DNA from 2 places in the Pseudonocardia sp. EV170527-09 genome. Region 2 is predicted to be linked to the other one. Evidence: riboswitches for the same ligand, from Rfam matches in the RefSeq annotation. Region 2 holds a riboswitch; the other holds the start of a gene.

Region 1 (8,590 bases), on a different contig from region 2:
GTCGCGCGTCGGGGCGGGCGGATCCCGGCCACCGTCGCCGCGGTGAAGGCGCTCGCGTCGGGGATCTGCATCGGGACCGGCGGTTCCGTCGGCCGGGAGGGCCCGATCGTGCAGATCGGCTCCGCGCTCGCCTCGGCGATCGGCCAGTGGCTGCGGGTGCCCGCCACCCGGCTGGTGCTCATGGTCGCCTGCGGTGCCGCGGGCGGGATCTCCGCGACGTTCGACGCCCCGATCTCCGGGGTGGTGTTCGGCCTGGAGCTGATCCTGCGGTCGTTCAGCGCCGAGGCGTTCGGCGTGCTGGTGATCAGCTCGGTGGTCGCGAACGTCGTCGCCGAGGTGATCGCCGGCGACCGCGCGATCCTGACCCTGCCGCACTTCGACCTGGGCAGCCCCGCCCAGCTGCCGCTGTATGCGCTGCTCGGGCTGCTCGCCGGGCTGCTGGGCTGGGCCTTCGCCCGGATCCTCTACGTCGTCGAGGACGCCTGTGACGCCGTCTGGCGCGGCCCGGAGTGGCTGCGCCCGGCCGTCGGCGGGCTGCTGCTCGGCGCGCTGCTGCTGGCACTGCCCCAGATGTACGGCGTCGGCTACCCCGTACTGGAGGCCGCGATCGGTGGCCGGTACGTCGTCGGGTTCCTGCTCCTGCTCGTCGTCGGGAAGATCCTCGCGTCCAGCCTCACCATCGGCATCGGCGGGTCCGGCGGTGTGTTCGCGCCGTCGCTGTTCGTCGGTGGCACCGCCGGTACCGCCTTCGGCTACGCCGCCGCGACCCTGTTCCCGGCGCTGGACCTGCACCCCGGCGCGTTCGGTCTGGTCGGCATGGCGGCGGTGTTCGCGGGGGCAGCGCACGCCCCGATCACCGCGGTGCTCATCGTGTTCGAGCTGACCGGCGACTACGCCCTCATCCTGCCGCTGATGGCCGCCGTCGTCCTGGCCACCGGCCTGTCGAACCTGGTGTCGCGGGACAACATCTACACGCTCAAGCTGCTGCGACGCGGGATCGACCTCGCCGCCGACACCCCGACCGACGAGGCGCTGCGCCGGGTCGTCGTCGCCCAGGTGATGCGTCCCGCCGACGGCACCCCGCCCGGCCCGGAGCTGCCCGCGCTGGACCCGGCCGCCCCGGTGCACGACGTCCTCGGGGTGCTCGCCGCGCACCGGGGAGCCGCGCTGCCCGTGCGGGAGCCGGACGGGCAGCTGCTCGGGACGCTCGCCGAACACGACCTGCTCGACCATCTGCGGGGGGTGTCGGGGCGGGGGACGGTTGACCACTGACCCGGTCGCGTGATGGGCTCCCCGACGACGACGGAACAGGAAGCCGGTGCGAATCCGGCGCGGTCCCGCCACTGTCACCGGGGAGTGCCCTCCCCACACCGGCGCCACCGCCCACGAGGGTGGGAAGGCCGGGGAGGGCGTGGCGATCCGGGAGCCAGGACACTGCCCGTCGTCGCGGATTCCCACTGGTGAGGGCGCGGACCCTCGAGGAGGACATGCGATGAGCCACGACCTGGTGGTGCTCGGTACCGACCCGTCCGGCGACGGCGCACCCCGCCCGGATGCCCACGTCGCGGACCTGCTGGCCGACGCCGAGACCGTCTTCGCCTTCCCCCAGGCCGAGTCGACCGCCCTGTTCTACGCCGAGGCGTGGCGGGTCGAGCCGGTCACCCCGCGCGACGCCGTCGCCCGGATCGGGGCCTGGGCCGCCGCCGGACCCGCCGGCGCCGCGGTGCTGCTGGTCGGGGGCGACCCCGCGGCCGACGCCGCGCTCGGTGCCGTCCTCGACGGGCTGGCGCGCACCGTCCCGGCGCTGCGGGCCCGGGTCGCCGAGGGCAGCCGCGTCGCGCCGCCGCACCGCAGCCCGCTGATCGGCTGAGTCCGACGGCGGGGCGGCGCGCTCAGGCCCGCCAGCTGCCCAGCGGGTCGGCCCGGGTGAGGTCGGGGTCGGCGGCGTCGAGCGTGCGGGTGCGGCCGGGCCCGGTGTAGGCGGTCTCGAAGCGCACGGTGACCCGCCCGTGCCCGGCGCCCTGGACCCAGCCGTGGCCGTGCTCGGGGTGGGCGACGTCGTCGCCGGCGCGCCAGGGCCGGTCCGGGTCGGGTTCGCGGTCGGGGCGGCCCGGGCGGACGGGCCCGGGCACGTCGTCGGCCCCCGTGGTCGCGTCGGCCCCCGCGGTACCGCCGGCCCCGGCAGTACTGTCGGCCCCCGCAGTGCTGTCGGCCCCCGCGCCCGTCCCCGTCGTCGCCTCGGTGTCCGGTGGTGCGTCGAGCACGGCCACCCCCGCCGCGCCGGCCGGGGCGTCGGCCGCGGGCGGGGAGTCGAGGGCCGAGGCCGTCGTCCACCCGTTCTCCGAGGGCACCGCGTCGAACAGGGCCAGCGGCGGCTCGTCGCCGAAGCCGGACACCGACACGCCCAGCAGCCGCACCCCGCCCTCGCCGACCGCGCCCTCGGCCAGCCGTCGCGCCACCGCGACCAGGGTCGCCAGGTCCCGGGTGCCGAACGGGGTCGTCTCCGACCGGGTGTGGGTGGTGAAGTCCCCGGTCCGTGCCTTCACGGTGACGGTGCGGGCGGTCCGGCCGTCGGCGACCAGCCGTCGGTGCACGGCGACGCAGATCGACTCCACCGCGGTGTGCACCGCGCTCATCGCGGTCAGGTCGGCGTCGAAGGTCGTCTCCGCGCTGATCTGCTTGGCCGCACCGCGCGGGGCCACCGGACGGTCGTCGATGCCGCGGGCGAGACGGTGCAGCTCGGACCCGATCGCGCTGCCCAGCACCCCGGCGACCTCGCGGGCGTCCATCGCGGCGAGCTGCCCGATCGTCTCGATCCCGATCTTCCGCAGCGCCTCGCCGGAGACCGGCCCGATGCCCCACAGCGACCGCACCGGCAGCGGGTCGAGCACGGCCGCCTGCTCGGCGTGGGCGATCACCCGCAGCCCGTCCGGCTTGGCCAGCTCGGAGGCGATCTTCGCGATCTGCTTGCCCGACCCGGCGCCCACCGAGGCGGGCAGCCCGGTGCGGTCGCGCACCGCGCCACGCAGCCGGGTGCCCCACTCCCGCACCTGGTCCGGGGAGGCGCCCACGAGGTCGGGCGGCTCCACGAACGCCTCGTCCACCGACACCGGCTCCAGCACGGGGGAGAACTCGCCGAGGACGGCCATGACCTCCTCGGACAGCGCCTTGTACAGGGAGAACCGGGGCGGCAGGACCGTCGCGTGCGGGCAGCGCCGCCTCGCCTGGCCCATCGGCATCGCCGAGCGGGCCCCGAACACCCGGGCCTGGTAGCTCGCCCCCGCGACGACGCCGCGCGGTCCCGCGCCGCCGACGAGGACCGGACGGTCGGCCAGGGTGGGCCGGGTGAGCTGCTCGACGGAGGCGAAGAACGCGTCCATGTCGAGGTGCAGCACCCAGCGGTCGGCCGCCGCGGTCACTCCATCATCACCCGTGCATCGTGCCCCGGCGCACCGACAGGATCGCGTCGCCGTCGGCGACGGTGACGGCCGGGGCCACAGGTCCCGCCCCGGCGACGGCGCCCGGGTGGTCGTCGAGGCCGGTGGGGACGTCGGTGACCCACCAGCTCCCGGCGGTGCCGGTCCAGTCCAGCACCCGGGCCGGGCTGTGCGGCGGGGACAGCGTGATCGCGTCCATCGGGCTCGACAGGCCCTCGCCGGTGGCCTTGAGCAGCGCCTCCTTCCGGGTCCAGGTGACCAGGAAGCCGGTCCCGTCGGGCGTCCCCGCGGCGAGCTCGGCGGGGGACAGGGCGTGCCGGACCAGGCCGTCGAGGCCGGACAGGGGGCGGTGCGCCTCGACGTCGACGCCGACCGGCCCGGTCCCGACCGCGACACCGACCAGCGCGCCGGAGTGGGTGAGGGAGAAGCCGGGGTCGTCGCCGCGCCCGGCCAGGCGGGGCTTGCCGTGCGGCTCCCCGCAGCGGCAGGTCCGGTCGAGGACGAGTTCGGCGGGGTCGGCGTCGAGCCGCTCGGCGAGCACGAGCCGGGCCAGCGCGTGCGCGGCGAGGTAGCGGGCGCGGTCCTCGGGCCGTCGCAGCGCGACGAGCCGTTCGCGTTCGTGGGCGTCCAGCAGCGCGACGAGGTCGGCGCGGGCGCCGGGATCGGCCGGGGCGGCCCACCAGACGGTGACGGTCACGGCGTCCAGCCTCCCACGTCGCACCCCGGTCGGGGCGCGCCGCCGGGAGGGATCACGGACCGGGCACACGGAGTGTCGCCCGTCGACGTCTCCGGTGCCCGGTCCGCGTTCCCCGTACGGTCAGCCGCTGCGGCGGGCGGCGAAGTCCGTGCGGACGTGGGCCGGGCGGGCCTGCGGGGCTGGCCCCGCCGTGCGCGGTGCCGCCGGGCCGCCCGGCGCGCCGGACCGGCCGCGCTTGGCCGCACGGCGCTCGGCGCGGTTGGCGGGTCCGGCGGCAGTGGCTCCGCCGGGTGTCGCCCCGCTGGCCGTGTCGGGCCCGGTCTCGCCGGTCAGGGGACCGGGAACCGCGGACCCGTCGGTCGGTCGGGCTGCGCTGTGGGCTGCGCTGCGGGCGGTGCTGTGGGCGGTGCTGTGGGCGGTGGTGTGGCGGGTCGTGGGCATACGACCTCCTCGGAACATCGGGTCGGACTCGGACCGGGTGAGAGGGGCCGGTGACGCGCGGGGACGCCGGAGGGGCCGCGCGAGGGCGGCGACGGTTCCGGGGCCCGGTGAGGACGTCACGGGCCGGCGACGGAGGGCGCGGAGATCGACCGCGCGGGTCGCTCAGAGGAACCGGATCAGCATGGCGGCGACGCTACGACGACGACCCCGACCGGTGCCACCGGTTTTCCCCGGCGCCGCCGCCCTATCGTCGCGGGCATGGGTACGGCGGGCACGGAGACGACGGACGTGCTGGTGATCGGCGGCGGCATCGCGGGGGTGTCGGTCGCGTGGGAGCTGGCTGCGCACGCCCGGGTCGTGCTGACCGAGGCGGAGGACGACCTGCCGGTCCACTCCACCGCCCGCTCGGCGGCGACCTACATCCCCGGGCACGGCTCCGGTCCGTTCCGCGCGCTGATCGACGCCTCGGGCCCGCGGTTCGCCGCACTGCCCGCGCTGCTCGGCACACCACCGCTGCTGACCCCGCGCCCGGTCCTGCACGTCGCCGCCGACGACCTGGCCGCCGACCACCTCGCCACGACGGTGCGCGAGCAGCACGGCGAGCCCGGCGCCCCGGTCGCCCTGGACCCCGAGCAGGCCTGGCGACGCGTGCCGGTGCTGCGCCGTGCCCCGCGTGCGGCCGCGTGGACCGCCGGTGCCTGCGACGTCGACACCGCCGCCCTGCACGACGGCTACCGGCGCGGGCTGCGCGCCCGCGGCGGCACGGTGCTGCGCGGGGCCCGGGTGGCCGCGCTGGAGCGGGACGGCTCCGGCTGGACCGCCACGACGGCCGCCGGGCACCGGGTGCGGGCGGAGACGGTCGTCGACGCGGCCGGCGCCTGGGCCGACGCGGTGGCGGCACTCGCCGGCGTGCCCGGTGCCGGACTGACCCCGTACCGGCGCACGATCGCGGCCTGCCCGGTCGCCGACCCGTCGGTGCTCACCGTCGACGGCGCCGTCCTGCCGATGGTCGTCGACGCCGCCGAGCGCTGGTACCTCAAGGCCGAGGCGGACACGGTGCTCGTCTCCCCGGCCGACGAGACCCCGGCCGAGCCGGGCGACGCCCGTCCCGACGACCTCGACGTCGCCCTGGCCCTGGACCGGGTGGGCGCGGCGACCACGCTGGGGCTGCGGTCGGTCCGGACCGCGTGGGCGGGGCTGCGGACCTTTGCCCCCGACCGTGCCCCCGTGCTGGGTGCGCGCCCGGAGCACCCCGGCTTCTTCTTCGTCGCCGGGCAGGGCGGGTCGGGCATCGAGTCCGCCCCGGCGTTGGCCGCGCTGGCCGCGTCGGTCGTCCTCGGCCGGCCGTCGCCGGCCGACATCGATCTCGACCCGGCTGCGTGCTCCGTCACACGATTGACGTAAGCGCTCGCTTACCAGTGGCTGGCACGATGGACCCATGGCGCTGACCACCACCGGCACCGAGACGCACGACCTGTTCTCGGGCGACTTCTGGACCGACCCGCACCCCGCCTACGCGGCCCTGCGCACCGAGGAGCCGGTGCGAGAGCTCGCACTGCCGGACGGGAAGGTGTGGCTGATCAGCCGGTACGCCGACGTCCGCGCGGCATTCGTCGACCCGCGGCTGAGCAAGGACTGGCGGTACACGCTGCCCGCCGACCAGCGCGAGGGCCAGCCGGCCGCGCCGATCCCGATGATGATCCTGATGGACCCGCCGGACCACACCCGGCTGCGCAAGCTCGTCGGCCGCTCGTTCACCGTGCGGCGGATGAACGACCTGCAGCCCAGGGTCGAGGAGATCACCCAGGAGCTGCTCGACGCGCTGCCCGCCGAGGGCCCCGTCGACCTCATGCGCCAGTACGCGTTCCTCGTCCCGGTGCTGGTCATCTGCGAGCTGCTGGGTGTGCCCGCCGAGGACCGCGACATGTTCTCCGCGTGGTCGTCGGTGCTGGTCGACGACTCCCCGCAGGAGGAGAAGTTCGCCGCGATGGGCAGCCTGAACGGCTACCTCGCCGAGCTGATCGAGCGCAAGCGCACCGAGCCCGACGACGCCCTGCTGTCCGGCCTGCTCGCCGTCAGCGACGCCGACGGCGACCGGCTGTCGTCCGAGGAGCTCGTCGCGATGGCGACCCTGCTGCTCATCGCCGGGCACGAGACCACGGTCAACCTGATCGGCAACGGCGTGCTCGCCCTGCTGACCCACCCCGAGCAGCACGCCCGACTGAAGGCCGACCCGTCTCTGATCAACTCGGCGGTGGAGGAGTTCCTGCGCTTCGAGTCCCCGGTCTCCAACGCTCCGATGCGCTTCGCCGGCGAGGACGTCGAGTACTCCGGGGTGACCATCCCCGCCGGGTCGACCGTGATGCTGGGGCTCGCCGCGGCCAACCGGGACCCGGAGTGGCTGGCGGACCCGGATCGCCTCGACATCACCCGGGACTCCTCGTCCGGGGTGTTCTTCGGGCACGGCATCCACTTCTGCCTGGGCGCGCAGCTGGCCCGCACCGAGGGGCGGGTGGCGATCGGCAAGCTCATCGCGCAGCGGCCGGACCTGGCGCTGGCCGTCGATCTCTCGGAGCTCGTCTACCGCGAGTCGACGCTGGTCCGGGGCCTGTCCCGGCTGCCGGTCACGCCGGGCGCGCCCGCCTGAGGGACGCGCCGCCGCCGGACGCGACCGAGGGGCGCGCCCGGCGGGACCGGCGGGGCAGCCGTCGGTGCAGCGGGTCGCGGTCAGCGCAGCGGGGCGCCGGTCTTCTCCCGGACCTCGTCGGCGGTGACGCCGGGCGCGGTCTCGACCAGTGCGAGCCCGTCCGGCGTCACGTCGATCACGGCCAGGTCGGTGACGATCTTCGTGACGCAGCCGAGGCCGGTGATCGGCAGCGAGCACCGCTCCACGATCTTGGGGGACCCGTCCTTGGAGACGTGGTCCATCATCACGATCACCGAGCGCGCGCCGTGCACGAGGTCCATCGCGCCGCCCATCCCCTTGATCATCTTGCCGGGGATCGCCCAGTTCGCGAGGTCACCGTTCGCGGCGACCTCCATCCCGCCCAGGACGGCCACGTCGAGCTTCCCGGCCCGGATCTGGCCGAAGCTCTCGGCGGAGCCGAAGAAGGCGGCACCGGCGGTGACGGTGACGGTCTCCTTGCCGGCGTTGATGAGGTCGGGGTCGACCTCGTCGTCGGTGGGGTAGGGGCCGACGCCGAGGATCCCGTTCTCCGAGTGCAGCACGACCGTCCGGCCCTCGGGGATGTGCCCGGGGACCAGGGTCGGCATGCCGATGCCGAGGTTGACGTACGCGCCGTCGGGCAGCTCCGCCGCGACCCGGGCGGCCATCTCGTCACGGTTGAGGGCCATGGTCAACGCACCGTCCTGAACTCGACCGGCTTCTCGACGTCGGGGACGTGCAGCACGCGGTGCACGTGGATGCCGGGGGTGTGGACCTCGTTGGGGTCGATCTCCCCGGGTTCGACCAGGTGCTCGACCTGGGCGATCGTGGTCCGCCCGGCCGCGGCGCAGTCCGGGTTGAAGTTGCGCGCCGCGCGCCGGAACACCAGGTTGCCGTGCCGGTCGCCCTTCCAGGCGTGGACCAGCGCGAAGTCCGGGGTGAGGGCACGCTCGAGGACGTAGGTCACGCCGTCGAACTCGCGGGTCTCCTTCGCCGGGGACTCGACGGCGACCGAGCCGTCGGCCGCGTAGCGCCAGGGCAGCCCGCCCTCGGCGACCAGCGTGCCGACCCCGGCCGGGGTGTAGAACGCCGGGATGCCCGCGCCGCCGGCCCGCAGCCGCTCGGCGAGGGTGCCCTGCGGGGTCAGCTCCAGCTCCAGCTCGCCGGCGAGGTACTGGCGGGCGAACTCCTTGTTGTTGCCGACGTAGGAGCCGATCGTGCGCCGGATGCGCCCGGCGGCGAGCAGGGTGCCCAGGCCGAAGCCGTCGACGCCCAGGTTGTTCGAGATCGTTTCCAGGTCCGTCGCGCCCTGTTCGAGCAGCGCCGCGATCAGCACCGTCGGAACCCCGG
Region 2 (8,590 bases):
GCCGTCCCGACCCCGGGCATCCGGTTCCGCCGGGCCGCGGCGACCCCGCTCCCGCTGTACCTGCGCGCGGCCGCGGCCTCCGCCGACGACGCCCCGCCCGTCGCGACCGCGGGCGGCGACGACGCACCGGCCGCGGCGGGACGGGCCGACGTGCGTGCCCTGCTCGCCACCGCGCGCGGGGTGCCCGACGAGGCACACCGGGTCGAGGCCCTGCGACGCGCCCAGCTCCTGCTGCGCGACCGCTCGACCGTCTGGTCCTCGGGCGACGAGCACGTCGGCGTCTCCGCCGACCTGACCGGCGTCGAGCCCGCCCGGCCGGACACCGCCACCTGGGCCCGGTTCCACCGGCTGCGGATGGGGTGACCCGCTGCGGGCGGGACCCGGAACCACTCCCGGCCGCAGGACGGGCCGTGCCGCGGCCGGGCCACGGCAGGGGCACGGCACGGCCCGCCGGACCTCAGGCGCCGGCGTGCTCGCGCAGCAGCGCCGCCGTCTCGCGGGTGACCTCGGCGTGCAGCCGACAGTGCTCGTGGTGGTCGGCGTGGGCGCCGCAGGCCGCGGCGGACGCCTCGCAGGCCAGCGCGGCGGCCGAGGCGGCGGCCTCGCCGACGGCCTTGTCCCCGGTGCGGCGGCCGAGCACGGCCGCGGCGGCGGTGCAGAGGTCGGCGGCGTCGAGCGCCAGCAGGACCTCCGTCTCCATCCCGCCGGAGGCGACCATCGCCGAGGCGCAGGCGGTGCTCGCGCGGGCGGCGTCGTGCAGCTTCTCGACGACGGCGGCCGGGGTGGTGACGCCGGCGGCGTCCAGGACGTGGTGGCTCACGGGATCTCCCTCTCGATGGTGGAACGGTCGGCGGCGGAGTACCCCACGGCGGGCCCTGCCTACCCGCCCGCCTCGTCCACCACGACCGTCCGCCGGGCCGACACCGCCGGACACCCGTCGTCGCCGTGATCACCTGAACAGTTCGTCAGGTGTCACGTAGGGTCGGGGCGTGCCCGCCCTCCCCGCCGTCACCGCCTGCCGGGGGTGCTGCTGCGGCTCCGGCCGCAAGCACCCCGGCCTCGACCGCGACCACCACGACCGACTGCTCGACCGGCTGACCGACGGCCTGGCCGGGCACGCCCGGCTGCGCACCAGCGAGTGCCTGGGCCCGTGCGCGGACTCCGACGTCCTGGTGGTCGCCCCCGCGCCCGGGGCCCGCCGGGCGGGCGCCCGGCCGGTCTGGCTCCGTGCGGTCCTGGACGCCGCAACCACGGACGCGGTCGCGGCCTGGGTGCGCGCCGGCGGGCCGGGTCCCGCCGCCGTCCCGCCCGCACTCGCAGGGCACGTGTTCACCCCCGGCCCCCGGGCGACGGCCGAGGGGCGGGCGGCGGGCTGACCCGGACCGCCGGTCACCGAGAGGGGATCGCATCCGCACCGATGGGGGGATGGAGTAGCTCCACCCACAAGATGTAGTGTCCGGATCGCTGGTGGTTCACCGGCCCGCCCGGGCCGGTGAGGCAAGAGGGAACCCGGTGGGAATCCGGGACTGCCCCGCAGCGGTGAACGGGAACGACCGCCGTCAACAGCACTGGGAGTGATCCCGGGAAGCGACGGCCAGTAGGTGTGAGCAGTGCGCCCGTGAGTCCGAAGACCTGCCACCGGTGCGCGTACCGACCGGTGCGCGCTGCTCCGGGGCCTCGTGGGACGGCGCCAGGGTGCGGTGGGCCGCCGACGACACGGGACCCCGCCGCCTCCTCGCACCGCGCCCGCCCCGGAGGCGACGGCGACTCGCGAGGAGAGAGCCCGTGACGGCTTCCACCGCTGCACCGGCAACAGCACCCCCGGCCCTGCGCGTCATCCGGCGTGACGGCTCCGAGACCGGGTTCGACGCCACGAAGATCTCGGTGGCGACGACCAAGGCGTTCCTGGCGGTCGAGGGGGACTCGGGCGCGACGTCGTCGCGGCTGCACCACCTCGTGGCCGGGCTGACCGACCAGGTCGTCGCGGCGCTGACCCGGCACCCGGCGCACGCCGTGCACGTCGAGCAGATCCAGGACCAGGTCGAGCTCGCCCTGATGCGCGGCGGCCACCACAAGGTCGCCCGTTCCTACGTGCTCTACCGCGAGCAGCAGGCACGGGCCCGGGCACGCGACGGCGGGGACCGCGCGTCGGACGCACCGGTCGTGCACGTCACCGGGCCCGACGGCAGCCGGACCCCACTGGACCGCGACCGGGTCGCCGCGGTGCTCGACGAGGCGTGCGACGGCATCGCCGACGTCGCGCCGGAGCCGGTGCTCGCCGAGCTGGACCGCACCGTCTACGACGGCATCACCGCCGACGAGCTGGCCCAGGCCCTGGTCCTGGCCGCCCGCACCCTGGTGGAGCGCGAGCCCGCGTACTCCCTGGTGGCGTCCCGGCTGCTGCTGGACCGGCTCCGCGCCGAGGCCGTCTCACACCTGGCGGGCACCCGGGAGACCCCGGACCACGCGACGATGACCGAGCGGTACACGTCCTACACGAAGGACTACCTGCGCCACGCCATCGCGATCGGCCTGGTCGACCCCGAGCTCGCGACCTTCGACCTGGACCGGGTCACCGACGCCATCCGCCCGGACCGTGACCTGCAGATCGGCTTCCTCGGCCTGCAGACCCTCTACGACCGCTACTTCCTGCACGAGCGCGGTGTGCGCTTCGAGCTGCCGCAGGCGTTCTTCCTGCGGGTCGCGATGGGACTGGCGGTGCGCGAGATCGACCGCGAGGCCCGGGCGATCGAGTTCTACGAGGTCCTGTCGAGCTTCGACTTCATGGCCTCGACCCCGACGCTGTTCAACTCCGGCACCACCCGGCCGCAGCTGTCGTCGTGCTTCCTCACCACCGTCGACGACGACCTAGAGTCGATCTTCGGCGGGTACCGGAACAACGCGCTGCTGGCCAAGTACTCGGGTGGGCTCGGCAACGACTGGACCCCGGTCCGCGGCCTCGGTGCGCACATCCGCGGCACCAACGGCGTCTCCCAGGGTGTGGTGCCGTTCCTCAAGATCGCCGGGGACACGGCCGTCGCGGTGAACCAGGGCGGCAAGCGCAAGGGCGCGGCGTGCGCCTACCTGGAGACCTGGCACGTCGACATCGAGGAGTTCCTCGACCTGCGCAAGAACACCGGCGACGACCGCCGCCGCACCCACGACATGAACACCGCGAACTGGGTGCCCGACGAGTTCCTGCGCCGCGTGCAGGCCGACGCCGAGTGGACCCTGTTCTCCCCGGACGAGGTGCCCGACCTGCACGACCTCTACGGCACGGCGTTCGCGGAGCGGTACCGCGAGTACGAGGCGGCCGCGGCGCGCGGCGAGATCCGGGTGCACCGCACGGTGCGCGCGGTCGAGCTGTGGCGGCGGATGCTGACCATGCTGTTCGAGACCGGGCACCCGTGGATCACGTTCAAGGACCCGTGCAACCTGCGCAGCCCGCAGCAGCACGCGGGGGTGGTGCACTCGTCGAACCTGTGCACCGAGATCACCCTCAACACCCGCGCCGGCGACGAGGGCGAGGTCGCGGTCTGCAACCTCGGCTCGGTGAACCTCGCCGCGCACGTCACGCGCGACGGGCTCGACGCGGACAAGCTCCGCCGCACCGTGACGACCGCGGTGCGGATGCTCGACAACGTCGTGGACATCAACTTCTACACGATCCCCGAGGCCCGCCGGTCCAACCTGCGCCACCGCCCGGTCGGCCTGGGCATGATGGGCTTCTCCGACGCGCTGTTCGTCCAGCGCATCGCCCCCGCGAGCGACGCGGCCGTCGAGTTCGCCGACACCTCGGCCGAGCTCCTGAGCTTCCACGCGATCACCGCGTCGTCGGACCTGGCGGTCGAGCGCGGCCGCTACGCCAGCTTCGACGGGTCGCTGTGGAGCCGCGGGATCCTGCCGCTGGACTCGCTCGACCTGCTGGCCGCGGCCCGCGGCGAGGGCGAGCTCGACGTCGACCGGTCGTCCACGCTGGACTGGGACACGCTGCGGGAGAAGGTCCGCACCCAGGGGATGCGCAACTCCAACGTGCTCGCGATCGCCCCGACGGCGACGATCTCGAACATCTGCGGGGTCGGGCAGTCGATCGAGCCGATCCACCTCAACCTCTACGTGAAGTCCAACATGTCCGGCGACTTCACCGTGATCAACCCGCACCTGGTCCGCGACCTCAAGGAGCGCGGGCTGTGGGACGAGGTGATGGTCGCCGACCTGAAGTACTTCGACGGGTCGCTGGCCGAGATCGACCGGGTCCCCGCCGACCTGAAGGAGCTCTACGCGACCGCGTTCGAGATCGAGCCGAGCCGGCTCGTGGCCGCGGCGTCGCGCCGGCAGAAGTGGCTCGACCAGGCCCAGTCGCTGAACCTCTACCTGGCCTCCCCCAGCGGCCGCGCCCTGGACGAGCTCTACCGCCTGGCCTGGCGTTCGGGACTCAAGACCACCTACTACCTGCGCACCCGCGCGGCGACGGCCGTCGAGAAGTCCACTCTCACCGGCACCGACGGCCGGCTCACCGGCGTGCCCAGCACGCCCGCGGCCGCCCCGGCCCCGGCAGCGACCGTGTCCGCGGCGCCGTCGCCCGCGGCGACCGTGCCCGCGGTCCCCGTCACCGCCCCCGATCTCGACCCGGGCGCCGCCTGCTCGGTCGACGACCCCGACTGCGAGGCCTGCCAGTGAGCACCCCGACCACCGACCGTCACACGGGCGCCGACACCAGCGGGCTCGGCGAGATCGCCCGCGGCGCCGCCCCGATCGACGCCGACGACAAGCGCATGATCAACGCACGTGCCGACGTCAACCAGCTCCTGCCGCTCAAGTACACCTGGGCCTGGGAGAAGTACCTGGCCGGCTGTGCCAACCACTGGATGCCGACCGAGGTCGCCATGCAGGCCGACATCGCGCTGTGGCGTTCCCCCGGCGGCCTCACCGACGACGAGCGCCTGATGCTCACCCGCAACCTCGGCTTCTTCGCCACCGCCGAGTCGCTGGTCGCGAACAACATCGTGCTCGCCGTCTACCGCCACCTCACCAACCCCGAGTGCCGCCAGTACCTGCTGCGGCAGTCGTTCGAGGAGGCGGTGCACACCCACACGTTCCAGTACGTGTGCGAGTCCCTCGGGCTCGACGAGGGGGAGCTGTTCAACGCGTACCGGACCGTCCCGTCGATCACCGAGAAGGACGCCTGGGCGCTGCGCTACACCCAGGCGCTGTCCGATCCGGACTTCCGCACCGGCACCCCGGAGAACGACCGCGCCTTCCTGCGCGACCTGGTCGCCTTCTACGTGGTGTTCGAGGGCATGTGGTTCTACACCGGGTTCGCCCAGATCCTGGCGCTCGGCCGGCGCAACAAGATGGTGGGCATCGCCGAGCAGTACCAGTACATCCTGCGCGACGAGTCGATCCACCTGAACTTCGGCATCGACTGCATCAACCAGATCAAGATCGAGAACCCGCACCTGTGGACCGCGGAGTTCGTCGCGGAGATCCGGACGATGCTGCGGGAGGCCTGCGAGCTGGAGGTCGCCTACGCCCGCGACACCATGCCCCGCGGGATGCTCGGGCTCACCGCCGAGTCCTGCGAGCGGTACCTGCGGTTCATCACCGACCGGCGCGCCGAGCAGATCGGGCTCACCCCGCTGTTCGGGGAGCCGGAGAACCCGTTCCCGTGGATGAGCGAGGCGATGGACCTGCGCAAGGAGAAGAACTTCTTCGAAACGCGGGTGACCGAGTACCGCACCGGCGGCTCGCTGGACTGGGACTGACCGCGGAGCGGACGGGCCGGCCGACGCCGGTCCGTCCGCTCACGTGTTCAGGCGGACCTCTCCGAAAGGTGAGGGATCTTCCGGGCACCACCGCAGCAGCGTCGCCAATCACCGGCAGCAGCCGTGACACCGCGGCTGCGGCGGGCGCACGGTGACCGCGATCGCGCCGCCCGCTCCGGGCGGCCCCGACGCCGGGAGTCCGTCGATGTCCGCCCCCCAGCCCGTCCCCACCGGGGCCCCCTCCCCCGCCCGCCGGTGGCGTGCCGCCCTCGACCGCCACGACCGCCGGTCGCTCGCCGGGATGCTCGGGTTCATCGCGCTGCTGCACGTCCTCGGGTTCGGCGTGCTCGTCGTCCTCGTCGCGCCGGCACACTACGACCTCGGGGCCTCCGGGGTGTTCGGCATCGGGATCGGCGTGCTCGCCTACACGCTCGGCCTGCGGCACGCCTTCGACGCCGACCACATCGCCGCGATCGACAACACCACCCGCAAGCTGCTCGCCGACGGCGGACGCAAGCCGCTGTCGGTCGGGTTCTGGTTCTCCCTCGGCCACTCGACGGTGGTGTTCGGGCTGACCTTCCTGCTCGGGCTCGGGGTCCGGGCGCTCGCCGGGCAGATCGGCGACGACGGCTCGACCCTGCACGCCGTCACCGGGATCATCGGCTCGTCGGTGTCCGGGGTGTTCCTGTGGATCATCGGGCTGCTCAACCTGGTCGTGCTGGTCGGAATCGTCGGGGTGTTCCGGCGCATGCGGCGCGGCGAGTACAGCGAGGCCGAACTGGAGGAGCACCTCGCCAAGCGGGGCCTGATGAACCGCTTCCTCGGTGGGCTGGCCCGGTCGGTGCGCGCGCCGTGGCACATCTACCCGATCGGCTTCCTGTTCGGGCTCGGCTTCGACACCGCGACCGAGGTGACGCTGCTCGTGCTGGCCGGCGGTGCCGCCGCGTTCGCCCTGCCGTTCTACGCGATCCTCGTGCTGCCGGTGCTGTTCGCGGCCGGGATGAGCCTGCTCGACACCCTCGACGGCGTCTTCATGAACGTCGCCTACGGCTGGGCCTTCGCCCGGCCGGTGCGCAAGGTCTACTACAACATCACCATCACGGCGCTGTCCGTCGTCGTCGCGCTGGTCATCGGCACCATCGAACTCGTGAGCGTGCTGGTGCAGGAGACCGGGACCACGTCCGCGCCGCTGGTCGCGGTCGCCGACATCCCGCTCGACGAGGCCGGCTACGGCATCGTCGGCCTGTTCGTCGTCGCCTGGCTGGTGGCGCTCGCGGTCTGGCGGTTCGGCCGGGTCGAGCAGCGGTGGGCCGCCGCGCCCGCCGACGGGCGGGCGGAGGCCGTCAGGAGGTGACGGGCATCTGCTCGGCCACGTCCGCCATGTCCTGTTCGGTCGGCGCGTCGTCCTGGGTCAGGTCGCGCCGCCAGTACCCGGTGAACGCGACCCGGGCCTTGTCGAGTCCGCGCTCGCCGACCAGGTGGCGGCGGACCGCGCGCACCGCGGACGCCTCACCGGCGACCCAGGCGAACACCGGCTCCGCCGGGAACTCCACCGCGCGCACCGCGTCGAGCAGGGTGCCCGCGCCACGGTGCACCCAGTGCACGTCGGCGCCGGGGAGCTGCTGCTCCTCCTCCGGTCCGGCGACCTCGACGACCGCGACCGCCCGGGTCCCGGCCGGGAGCTGCTCCACGATCGCCCCGATCGCGGGAAGCGCGGTCTCGTCGCCGACCAGCAGCCGCACCGGCTCGCCGTCCGGGCTGCGGTACCCCGCGACGGCCGGGCCCAGCACCCCGATCGGGTCGCCGATCGCGGCCCGCGCCGCCCAGCGGCTCGCCGGGCCGGCGTGCCCGCCACCCGGCTCCCCCTCCCCGTGCAGCACGAAGTCGACGACCATCCGGCCGGCGTCGGGGTCCAGGGAGCGCACGGTGTACGAGCGCATCCACGGCCGTCGCTGTTCGGGCACGGCCAGGTAGCGGGCGTACCAGCCGGCGACACTGCCGTCGTCGGGGGCGGGCGGGATCTCGGGGACGCCGCCGTCGCGGGCGAAGAACAGCTTCACCTGCTGGTCGGGGGCGATCTGCTCGACGCCGACGAGGTCGTCGGAGTCGAGGGTGATCCGGCGCATCCGCGGGGTCACCGGCTCGACGCCGCTCACCCGGGCGATCGCGTAGGGCGGCAGTGGTGCGGTCATGAGGGCTCCCCGGTTCCGACGAGCCGCCAGCCGCGGGCGCGGCGGCGGGAGTTCCAGAAGGCGGCGTACCGGCCCTGCAGGGCCAGCAGCTCGGCGTGCGTGCCGACCTCGGCGACCCGGCCGTCGTCGAGCACGACGATCCGGTCGGCGCCGACCACCGTGGGCAGCCGGTGCGCGATCACCAGGACGGTGCTGCGCTGCGCGAGGACCCGCATCGACTCCGTGACGAACCGCTCGTTCTCCGGGTCGAGCGCGGCGGTGGCCTCGTCGAGCAGCACGATGTCGGCGTTCTTGAGCAGCGCGCGGGCGACCGACACCCGCTGGCGTTCCCCGCCCGACAGCGAGGTGCCGCCCTCCCCGACCCGGGTGTCCCAGCCGTCGGGGAGCCGCTCGACGATCTCGGTCACCCCGGCCAGCCGGGCGGCCTCGGCGACCTCGGCGTCGGTGGCGGCCGGGCGGCCGAGGCGGACGTTGGCCTCCAGCGTCCCGTCGAAGAGGTAGACGTCCTGGAAGACCAGCGCCAGCTGGGCCATCAGGTCCTCGGTGGTCTGGTCGCGGACGTCGGCACCGCCCACCCGCACAGTGCCGGTGTCGACGTCCCAGAAGCGCGCGACCAGCCGGGTCACCGTGGTC

The links. Region 2 has a riboswitch for cobalamin ahead of FVA95_RS06680 (ribonucleoside-diphosphate reductase subunit alpha). Riboswitches for the same ligand answer to the same signal wherever they lie in the genome.
Region 1: linked by a shared signal. The riboswitch ahead of FVA95_RS01095 (hypothetical protein) and the one ahead of FVA95_RS06680 (ribonucleoside-diphosphate reductase subunit alpha) in region 2 are both predicted to bind cobalamin.

What each region holds. Positions count from the first base shown of each region.
Region 1 covers NZ_VRMC01000002.1:79,667-88,256, forward strand. The annotation lists gene FVA95_RS01090 (chloride channel protein) at 1-1,272, shown strand, start outside; cobalamin riboswitch at 1,269-1,458, shown strand; gene FVA95_RS01095 (hypothetical protein) at 1,493-1,870, shown strand; gene FVA95_RS01100 (DNA polymerase IV) at 1,893-3,419, opposite strand; gene FVA95_RS01105 (4'-phosphopantetheinyl transferase superfamily protein) at 3,427-4,134, opposite strand; gene FVA95_RS01110 (hypothetical protein) at 4,255-4,575, opposite strand; gene FVA95_RS01115 (FAD-binding oxidoreductase) at 4,834-5,979, shown strand; gene FVA95_RS01120 (cytochrome P450) at 6,014-7,222, shown strand; gene FVA95_RS01125 (3-oxoacid CoA-transferase subunit B) at 7,303-7,929, opposite strand; gene FVA95_RS01130 (CoA transferase subunit A) at 7,932-8,590, opposite strand, start outside.
Region 2 covers NZ_VRMC01000015.1:38,024-46,613, forward strand. The annotation lists gene FVA95_RS06665 (ABC transporter substrate-binding protein) at 1-363, shown strand, start outside; gene FVA95_RS06670 (four-helix bundle copper-binding protein) at 458-820, opposite strand; gene FVA95_RS06675 (hypothetical protein) at 990-1,376, shown strand; cobalamin riboswitch at 1,452-1,655, shown strand; gene FVA95_RS06680 (ribonucleoside-diphosphate reductase subunit alpha) at 1,786-4,680, shown strand; gene FVA95_RS06685 (ribonucleotide-diphosphate reductase subunit beta) at 4,677-5,765, shown strand; gene FVA95_RS06690 (HoxN/HupN/NixA family nickel/cobalt transporter) at 5,971-7,119, shown strand; gene FVA95_RS06695 (siderophore-interacting protein) at 7,109-7,957, opposite strand; gene FVA95_RS06700 (ABC transporter ATP-binding protein) at 7,954-8,590, opposite strand, start outside.